3 regions of the Streptomyces sp. NBC_00631 genome follow, and region 1 is predicted to be linked to each of the others. Evidence: riboswitches for the same ligand, from Rfam matches in the RefSeq annotation. Region 1 holds a riboswitch; each other region holds the start of a gene.
What was found. Region 1 has a riboswitch for cyclic di-AMP ahead of OHB00_RS09295 (C40 family peptidase). Riboswitches for the same ligand answer to the same signal wherever they lie in the genome.

Region 1 (3,212 bases):
ACCTCCACCAGGGTGTCCAGGGCCTCGTCGTCGCGCCCGTCCACGGCCGCCCGGGTCACCGCACGCGCGTACTCAGGGGTCTGCAGCAGCCCCGGCACGACCAGGGTCTCCAGGGTCCGCATGGCGCCGGCCTGTGACTCCAGGCTGATGAAATCCCGGTAGGCGGGCGGCAGTACCCCGCGATAGGCGTGCCACCAGTGGTGGCGTCCGGCAGTGTCCTCCGACCCCGCCAACACCAGGAGCAACTCGCGCAGTTGCCCCTCGACCACACCGTAGGCGTCCAGAAGTAACCGCACATCGGCCGGTTTCACACCGCTGGCGCCGGTCTCGATCCGGCTCACTTTCGACTGATGCCAGCCCACCAGACGGGCGGCCTCACCGCTCGTGAGGCCGGCGCCGGTGCGCAGTGTGCGCAGTTCGGCGCCCAGTTTCCGGCGGCGTACCGCGGGACCGTTCTGCATGGGCTACTCCTTACTCCTACCGAGCCGCCCAAATACGGTCTGAGGTAGCAGAGTTCACCGCTTCGAGCGACAGATATATGCATATCTTGGTGGATCGCTCCCCGTGACCGGCCCGGTAATGGCAGTCTGACGGAGAAGCACCAGTCCGGGACCGTACTCGAACCATCCGCACCGTGTCGGACTCCGGTCCCGAGGAAAGGGACGACGTCGCCATGGCAGACCACCTGGAAGCATCCGTCACCCTGCCGAGCGATCCCGCCTCGGTCTCCACCGCCCGCTCCTACGTGCTGGACACCCTCGCGGAGTGGGGACTGCCACCCGAGACGGAGACCGCGGACACCATCCGCCTCATCGTCTCCGAACTCGCCACCAACGCCGTGCAGCACACCCTCGGGCAGTCACCCACCTTCACGGTGGCCCTCGTCCTCGACCGCGACGAACAGCTGCGCATCGGCGTCACGGACAGTCATCCGCGCTTCCCCAAGAGACTTCCCGCCGCGGTCCAGCAGGACAACGGCCGCGGCATGGTCATCATCCGCTGGCTGACCGCCGAGTGCGGCGGCAAGCTCCGGGTGCGCCCCACCCGGGAGGGCGGCAAGACCGTCTCCATCGAACTCCCCTGGGTGGTCCCGGCCGGCACCGTCACGGCGGCCGGCCAGCAGGAGCCGTAGCCCTGAGCTCCTGCCTGCCTGCCGGCCGCCGCTGGGGTGGGTCAGCTGACCCGGCCGTACCAGACGCTGCGGGTCCAGATCTTCTGGAGCCTCACCACGTCCCCCGTCTTCGGGGCGTGCCAGATCTTTCCCTTCCCGGCGTAGATGCCGACGTGGTACACGCTGGAACCCGAGTGGAAGAAGACCAGGTCCCCGGCCTTGCGGTTGCCGGCCGAGATGTGACGGGTCTTGTTGTACTGCTGGGCCGCCGTACGAGGCAGGGTCTTGCCCGCCTTCTTGAACGAGTACAGCGTGAGCCCGGAGCAGTCGAACCGATTCGGCCCGGTGGCTCCCCACCGGTAGGGCGCGCCCTTCTTCGAGGCGGCGACCTGAAGTGCCTTCGTGGCCATCGTGGCGGCCGAGGCGTCGGAGGCGACACCCGGAATCACGATCGAGCCACCCACGGCGGCGATGGTCAGCGCCGAGGCCGTACCGGCCCGGGCCATGAGCGACGGAACACGATTGAGCGCAGTCATGCGCAACCCTTCGTCAGCCGCCTGTGAAGGATGACCTGTCGGATTCGGGCTGGCGAAGTTGCCCGGCCGTGTTGCCACGGCTTCACCCCAAGGGCTGCTCGGCCCGGTCATGGCGTGACCGTGCCGGCGACCCGGCTTGCTCGGGTCCTCCACTCCTGCCGATGCACTTCTGTCGACGGGTCAATCCGGGCGGCGGCAGGACTCGGCGTCCGCCCGGACCGCCCCGCCGCTGTGGCGGGGGCTTGTCGTCAGACAGGGATCTTCACTCACGCGTGTCCGAAAATCCCAACGGAATCGGGGGTTTGTGGGGTTACTCACCACCCACCCGTTCGGGTGGACAGCCCTGTGTTCGATTCTTCGTCAACTCTCCTGCGTAGCCCCGGACCTGCGCGGAAGCCTCTCGCGGGCACTCCCGAACAGGCGGTCCGAGCGGCCCTCGCGGTCAGGTAAAACCACGCCACACTCCACCGAACGGCGGTAACTCCTTTGGATCGTTTCGACTCCGGCCCCCTCGCGCCGTCGTCGCCCCGGACCGGAGTCCGGCGGGTCTCACCGTACGCAGTCGGGCGGGAGTGCGACGCGAGCGGTCCGGCGCTCGCCGTCGAGCACCCGCAACGCCCGTGCCAGCGTGTCCCCGTGGAGCTCCGTCTCGCCCCGCCGATGCATCAGGGCGAGCGCGTCCCGCAGCTCGGACGCCGCGCGCACCAGCGCCTGCGCGGCTCGCAGCCCACGGTAGGTGTCCTCGTTCTGCGCCGGGTTGATCCGGCCCAGCAGGTCCACCACGTCCAGGTAACGGTCGATCAGCTCGCCCTCGGCCCGGGTCAGTGCGGGCAGTGGCGGCAGCTCCGGCGGCAGCATCGGCGGCTCACCCCGCGTCCGGCAGGCCGAGCGAGGGGCGGCGGCTGGGCACGACCCGGTCCACCAGGCCGTACGCCAGCGCTTCGCGCGCGTCCAGGACCAGGTCCCGCTCCAGGTCCTGGCGCACCTGCTCCGCCGTGCGCCCGGTGTGTCGGACGAGCATCTGTTCGAGCAGCGCCCGGATCCGCTCCAACTCCTCCGCCTGGATGAACAGATCACTCGGCTGGCCCTGCACCGGTTCCGGCAGCGACGGCTGTTGGAGCACGATGCGCGCGCCGGGCAGCATGGACCGCTTGCCCGGTGTGCCGGCCGCGAGCAGGACCGCCGCCGACGCCCCGGCCCGGCCGAGGCAGATCGTCTCCACGTCGCAGCTCACGTACTGGACCGTGTCGTAGATCGCGGCCATCGCGCTGAACGACCCGCCAGGGGAGTTGATGTACAGCGAGATGTCCCGCTCCGGAGCCGCGTGCTCCAGATACATGAGCTGCGCCATCACGTCGTTGGCCGAGATCTCGTCGACGGGCGTGCCGAGGAAGACGATCCGCTCCTCCAGCAGCTTCGAGTACGGATCCAGGGGGCGCTGCCCCGCGGTCGTCCGTTCGGTGAACTCGGGCAGGACGTAGCGGGCGGACGGTCGGGTCATGGATTGTGCCCCTCCTCGCGGCTGAGACGGCCCAGTGGCCGGGCTCTCTGTTGAAAACGTACAG
Region 2 (3,212 bases), 2.7 Mb from region 1:
CCTCGAACTCGTACTTGCCGTCCTTGTAGAACTCGGACGCGGCGACGTCGAGCGCGAGCGCGATCTGCTCGCCGGGGACGTAACCGGCCTGCTTGACTGCCTCCAGGATGAGGTCCAGCGCGGCGCGGTTGGACTCCAGGTTGGGGGCGAAGCCGCCCTCGTCGCCGAGGCCGGTGGACAGGCCCTTGCTCTTCAGGACCTTCTTGAGGGTGTGGTAGACCTCGGCGCCCCAGCGCAGCGCCTCGGAGAAGGACTCCGCGCCGATCGGGGCGATCATGAACTCCTGGATGTCGACGTTGGAGTCCGCGTGCGAGCCGCCGTTGAGGATGTTCATCATCGGCACCGGCAGCAGGTGCGCGTTCGGGCCGCCCAGGTAGCGGAAGAGCGGGAGGTCGGACGCCTCGGAGGCGGCGTGCGCGACGGCGAGGGAGACTCCGAGGATGGCGTTGGCGCCCAGCGAGCCCTTGTTGTCGGTGGCGTCCAGGTCGAACATGGCCTGGTCGATCAGGCGCTGCTCGGTGGCGTCGTAGCCGACCAGCTCCGGGCCGATCTGCTCGATGACGGCGAGGACGGCCTTCTCGACACCCTTGCCCAGGTAGCGGTTGGGGTCGCCGTCACGGAGCTCGATGGCCTCGAAGGCACCGGTGGAGGCGCCGGACGGGACGGCGGCACGACCCGTGCTGCCGTCGTCGAGGCCGACCTCGACCTCGACCGTGGGGTTGCCTCGGGAGTCCAGGATTTCCCGGGCTACGACGACGTCGATGGACGGCACGAGCATCTCCTTCTTGGGATGTGACGCTGGTTGTGCGGGGCGCACGTGGGCCTGGCCGGCCCTTGCTCAGCCTTGCGACTAGAGCCTAACCGTCCCGGGCCCGTCGGCCGGCACGACCGACCGACCCGTGGACACACTGACGGTACTCATTGTTCATGCGCGGAACAAAGGGGGTCCCGATGAAGAACGGAAGAAGAGCGGGCCAAGAAGGGGACCGGAAGGAGGACGGCAAAGAGAAACCCCGCCCCGGTGCGTACGGGGGGAAACGCACCGGAGCGGGGAGCCGTGGGGGACGGGGGTGGCCCTCACGTGGCCTCCACTATGGGGACCACGGTTGTGTGGGGGCTGTGCTTCAGCTGGGCGCCGCTTAGTACTTGCGGCACGCGCCGCACCGCGCCCGCGCCTTTACTTCAGGTGGAGCTGCTGGCCCGGGTAGATGAAGTCGGCATCGTCGACGATGTCCTTGTTCAGCTTGAACAGCGCCTGCCAGCCGCCCTTGACCTTGTGCTTCTCGGCGATCGAGCTGAGGGTGTCACCCTTGACGACCTTGTACTCGCCGTCGCCCTTCTTGACCTTCTTGCCGGTCGGGGTGGTGACGGTCTTCTTGGCAGCCGGGCGCTCGGCGGAGCGGGAGGCGGCCTGGGTACCGGTCGAGCGGGTGCTGGTGCTGCTGCTCGACGAGCTGGAGCTGGAGGAGCTGCTGGAGCCGCCGCCGGTGTAGGCGGCGCTGGACAGGCCCGTGCCGCAGACCGGCCAGGCGCCCTTGCCCTGCGCGGCGAGGACCTTCTCGGCGATCTGGATCTGCTGCGCCTTGGTGGCCTGGTTCGCCTGCGCGGCGTACTGCGTGCCGCCGTACGCGGCCCAGGTGGAGGCGGAGAACTGCAGACCGCCGTAGTAGCCGTTGCCGGTGTTGATGGCCCAGTTGCCGCCCGACTCGCACTGGGCGACGGCGTCCCACTCGGAGGCGGTGGCGGCCGAGGCGCTGCCGGCCGCCATCAGCGGAGCGGCGACGGCGACGCCGGTGACACCGGCGACAGCGATGGCGCGGACGGCCTTGGACGGACGACGGTGCTTGCCCTTGCCGGAAAACAGCATGGATCGATCCCCTCACCGACGCCTGCGAGGTGAGCTGTCGGGTTCGGGCCGGTTGAGTTGCCCGGCCGCACACCCGTGTGTCGGTGCGCGGCTTCACCCCGAGCCGGATCGGCAGCCTCGACTGCCGGTCCCGGCACTTACCTTGGGTCCCCCGCTCCTGCCTACGGCGCTTGACGCGACGACTGTTCCCGGACGGCCGCTGGCAGGACTCGGCGTTGCGACAGCCGGGGCTCGTGGTGACGAGCGGCCTTGACCGTAAACAGGGCATCCGGCGAATTTCAAAGATGATCAGGGCTTCTGAGACTCATCCCACACTTTCGCCAAAACGGACATTAGCCCTCGAAGCGGGGCGTCAACTCCCGCTACTTTTCGTCCGATTCGCTGCCGAGTTTCAGGGTCTGACCGGGGGTGATGGCGTTCGGGTCGGTACCGATGTCGGCCTTGTTCGCGGCATAGAGCGCACGCCATCCGCCGTCGAGGTCAAGGGAGTCGGCGATGGAGGCGAGGGTGTCGCCCTCACGGACGGTGTAGGTGCCGCTGTCGCGGGAGGCGTGACGGGCGGAGGAGGTGGCATCCTGACCGTTTGTCACGCTTTCGTCCGCCGAGCCGCCGCGATGCTTGCCGCCGCCACCGACGGCCCCCGTGTCGACCAGACTCCAAGAGCCTCCGGTCTGCCACGAATTGTCCGAGTCGTCAGCCTCGGAGGTGACGGGATTCTCACTCGCCTTCGAGGTACCGGAGCCGGTGCCGGAGCCGGATGATTCCGACTTGTCCGTCTTGGTGGATTTGCTGGGGGTGTCCGTCTTGGAGTCACTGCCCGCGCTCGCGCTCGGGGAGGGAGTGCTGGAGTCGTCCCCGGAGTCCGCGGCGCCCGAGGAGGAACCGGAGTCGGAGGAGGAGGACGACGAGTCCGACAGCCCGGAGGACGTGTCCGACGAGTCGGAGGAGGACGAGTCAGCCGATCCGCCAAGGCCCGTGTCGACGTTCACCGAGGCGTCGTCGGAGGAGAGCCCGGCCAGCAGGGCGCAGGTCCGCCAGGGCTTGGTGCCCTGGTCGGCGAGTATTTTCTCGGCGACCGCGATCTGCTGCGAACGGCTCGCCTGGTCGGGCGTCGTGGCGTACTCCGTGCCCCCGTACTTCTCCCAGTCGTCCAGGGACATCTGGAGGCCGCCGTAGTAGCCGTTGCCGTTGTCGGCGCTCCAGGAGCCACCGCTCTCGCACTCGGCCACCTGGTCCCAGGTGGAGCCGTCGGCAGCGTGCGCGCTCACCGCGCCGAGGAGCGGGATGGCGATGGCGGAGCCGGTCACCCCGGCCGCGACGAGGAGGGCCGGAGCCTGACGGGGGC
Region 3 (3,212 bases), 3.3 Mb from region 1:
AGCCGCTCCGGCGTGATGTTGGACGCGGCGATGTGCCGGACCTTGCCCGCCCGCACCAGCTCGTCCAGCGCGCCGATGATCTCCTCGACCGGGACCTCGGGCTTGTCGAAGTGCGTGTAGTACAGATCGATGTGGTCGGTGCCCAGGCGGCGCAGGGACGCGTCGGCGGCGGCCTTGATGTTGCCGGCGGACAGGCCCGGGTACTCGGGGTGCTGGCTGACCTTCGTCGCGATGACGACGTCGTCGCGGTTGCCGCGTGCCTTGACCCACTTGCCGATGATCGTCTCGGACTCGCCGCCCGTGTTGCCCTCGATCCACGCCGTGTACGAGTCGGCGGTGTCGACGAAGTTGCCGCCCGCGGCGGCATAGGCGTCGAGGACGGCGAAGGAGGTGGCCTCGTCGGCGGTCCAGCCGAAGACGTTACCGCCGAGGGCGAGCGGGAAGACCTCCAGGTCGGAGGCGCCGAGCTTGCGGAGGGAAGGGGAAGCGGAAGAAGCAGTCATGCCTCACTTCAACACGCAGGGCCGGGCGCCCCATGCCGACGCAACACGAAGTTCTTGTAAAGGCGCCCCGCCCGTCCGGGTCAGGGGTTGAGGCCCTTGCCGCGCAGCCAGGTCATCGGGTCGATGGCGGTGGCCTGGCCGTTCGGGTGGACCTCCAGGTGGAGGTGGGGACCCGTGACGTTGCCGGTGGCGCCGACGCGGCCGATGACATCTCCCGTGGCGACCTTCTGGCCGACCTTCACGCCGATCGAGGACTGGTGGCAGAACCACAGCTCGGTGCCGTCGTCGAGGGTGATGATCGTGCGGTAGCCGTAGGAGCCGGCCCAGCCCGCCTCGGTGACCGTGCCGCCGTGCACGGCCTTGATCAGCGTGCCGGTCGGCGCGGCGAAGTCGAGGCCGGTGTGGTAGCCGGAGGACCACATGGAGCCGGCCTGGCCGAAGGTGCCGGTGATCGTGTACGAGACGACGGGCAGCGTGTACTGCTTGGCCAGCTCGGCGAGGCGGGCCTGCTCGGCCTTCTGCTTCGCGGAGGTCTCGGCCTTCTCCTTGGCGTCGGCGGCCTTCGCGGCGGCCGCCTTCTCCGCCTTGGCCTCGGCGGCGGCGACGGCCTTGGCGCTGGCCTTGGTGTCGAGCTGGTTCTGCTGCTGCGCCGCCTGGGAGATGATCCGGCTGCGCAGCGCCTCACCGGCGTCCGAGGAGGAGGAGTCCGCGTCGGTGGCGGTCGTCGTGGTGACGCTGCTGAGCGCGGTCTGGGTGGCCTGGTGACCGCTGCCCTCGCCGAGCAGGGAGCTGACGGAGGAGGGCAGGTCGGGCAGGGAGATGGAGACCGGCGGCTTGCCGGTGTTGGCGCTGGCCATGCCGCCCGCGCCGACGGCGGCGATGACGCCGACGCCGAGAACCGTGGAGCTGCGGGCGAGCCCGCCGCCCTTCTGTTTGGCGACCCGGTGCCGGCCGCGGGCCGCGGAGAGAGACTCCTCGGTGGGGTTCCACTCCTCGAAGGGGCCCTCGTCGGTGCGGTGGCCGCCGTAGCCGAAGGTGTCGGGCTGGCGCTGGCTGGGCACGAACGGGGCTGCCGGAGCAGGCGGGTTGGACGCCACGCGGGCGCACTCCTTTCCTTCCGCTGCCTACCGGGTTAGCTGACGGGTTCGGAGCGGGAAGGTCTCCTACGCGCGTATACCGACCGTTTTGTACCCGGCGGTAGCCTCGCGATTCACCCCAAGGTGGTGGTTCCCCGGTTCCCTTGCGGGATTCGGCGCGTGCGCACGGAGCCGTCGCGGGTGACGGCTGGGACGACCGCGCTGCGTTATCGAACGTTAATAGACCCGGCTGTCAGTTTCCAAGCAGTTCGCCTTGATCATTAAGCTTTTAAAGCTTGGACTTACCAGCCACGACCGATCAAAAGCGGTCGAGTCGACGGTGTGCGCGGGTCAACTCAGGAGTCACACGCGTTTCGATGGTGACTCAGTTGTTATGCGGAGGGCGGCCGTCCGGGCACCCAAAGTGACTGCGGCCGTCTGGAGCCGGATATGACTCAGGGCCGGAATCCTGATATCGGATTCCGGCCCTGAGTTTCAGTAGCGGGGACAGGATTTGAACCTGCGACCTCTGGGTTATGAGCCCAGCGAGCTACCGAGCTGCTCCACCCCGCGTCGTTGACACCAGCATACGCCATCCGAAGAGTGGAAGTCACACGGGTTAAAACCGGCAGGTTCCGGGGCGCTGGAGCAACGCGCCCCCGAAGGGGCGCGGGGAACTGCGCGAGCAACCCCCACGCATCCGCACCCGCACCCGCGAAACCACCCCAGCCCCCTCCTCGGCCGCCCCTGTCAGCCGAGAAGATGCCCGTTGGGCGCCTTCGCCTGCGCCTCGTACTCCCCCAGGACCAGCACCTCCACCCCCGCCTCCCGCAGCGTCCCCGTCCCGTCGGCCGCCGTCACGAACGTGTCCGGCTCGCGCCACGCCGTCACCACCCGCCGTACCCCGGCCCGCAGGATCAGCTCGGCGCACGGGTGCGGGCGGGAGGCGCGGTGGGTGCAGGGTTCGAGGCTGGTGTAGACCGTGGCGGAAGGCAGCCGGGGGTCGGTCGGGGAGATCTTGGCGAGGGCCGCCTCCTCCGCGTGGACCACGGGGTCGCCGGCCTCCCGGGAGTGGCCGCGGGCCAGTTCCGTGCCGTCGGCCGCGACCACCACCGCGCCCACGCTGAACGCGGTCCGGGACGGCGGGCAGTCGGCCGCCAGTTCGCAGGCGAGCCGCATCCAGTGGCGGTCGGCGGCGGACGGCGACCCGCCCGTGCCGGGGGCCGTGGGCGCGTACCGCGTCAGGACGACGTCCTCGATACGGCGGGTCTCCAGGAGCCGCAGCCGCCCACCCTGGTACCCGCCCGGACCGAACAGCCGCGGTGCCTTCGGATCGCCGACGAAGAGGGGGGCCAGAACCAGCTGGAGCTCGTCGGCCAGGCCCTGCTGGAGGAGCTGGGTGTGGACCGTGCCACCGCCCTCGACCATCAGGCGCCGTACCCCCCGCACGTCGTGCAGGTGCTCCAGGAGGAGCCGCCAGTCCAGCTCCGGGCCCAGTGCCACGACGTCCGCCGCGACCTGGGCCCGCTCCGCGCCCTCGTCCGTCGTGTAGACGACCTTCGCGCCGCCCGTGTGCCAGAACCTGGCCGCCGGGTCGAGCTCACCGGTCGCGGTGACGGTGACCTTGAGGGGG

Region 2: linked by a shared signal. The riboswitch ahead of OHB00_RS21690 (transglycosylase family protein) and the one ahead of OHB00_RS09295 (C40 family peptidase) in region 1 are both predicted to bind cyclic di-AMP.
Region 3: linked by a shared signal. The riboswitch ahead of OHB00_RS24320 (M23 family metallopeptidase) and the one ahead of OHB00_RS09295 (C40 family peptidase) in region 1 are both predicted to bind cyclic di-AMP.

What each region holds. Positions count from the first base shown of each region.
Region 1 is NZ_CP107734.1:2,017,544-2,020,755, reverse strand. Features, by position in the region: gene OHB00_RS09305 (helix-turn-helix domain-containing protein) at 1-461, opposite strand, end outside; gene OHB00_RS09300 (ATP-binding protein) at 674-1,132, shown strand; gene OHB00_RS09295 (C40 family peptidase) at 1,174-1,647, opposite strand; cyclic di-AMP (ydaO/yuaA leader) riboswitch at 1,651-1,835, opposite strand; gene OHB00_RS09290 (hypothetical protein) at 2,197-2,505, opposite strand; gene OHB00_RS09285 (ATP-dependent Clp protease proteolytic subunit) at 2,513-3,148, opposite strand.
Region 2 is NZ_CP107734.1:4,740,972-4,744,183, forward strand. Features, by position in the region: gene eno (phosphopyruvate hydratase) at 1-778, opposite strand, end outside; gene OHB00_RS21690 (transglycosylase family protein) at 1,178-1,867, opposite strand; cyclic di-AMP (ydaO/yuaA leader) riboswitch at 1,872-2,046, opposite strand; gene OHB00_RS21695 (transglycosylase family protein) at 2,230-3,212, opposite strand, start outside.
Region 3 is NZ_CP107734.1:5,319,836-5,323,047, forward strand. Features, by position in the region: gene OHB00_RS24315 (aldo/keto reductase) at 1-503, opposite strand, end outside; gene OHB00_RS24320 (M23 family metallopeptidase) at 584-1,600, opposite strand; cyclic di-AMP (ydaO/yuaA leader) riboswitch at 1,608-1,768, opposite strand; tRNA gene OHB00_RS24325 (tRNA-Met) at 2,079-2,152, opposite strand; gene OHB00_RS24330 (dihydrofolate reductase family protein) at 2,330-3,212, opposite strand, start outside.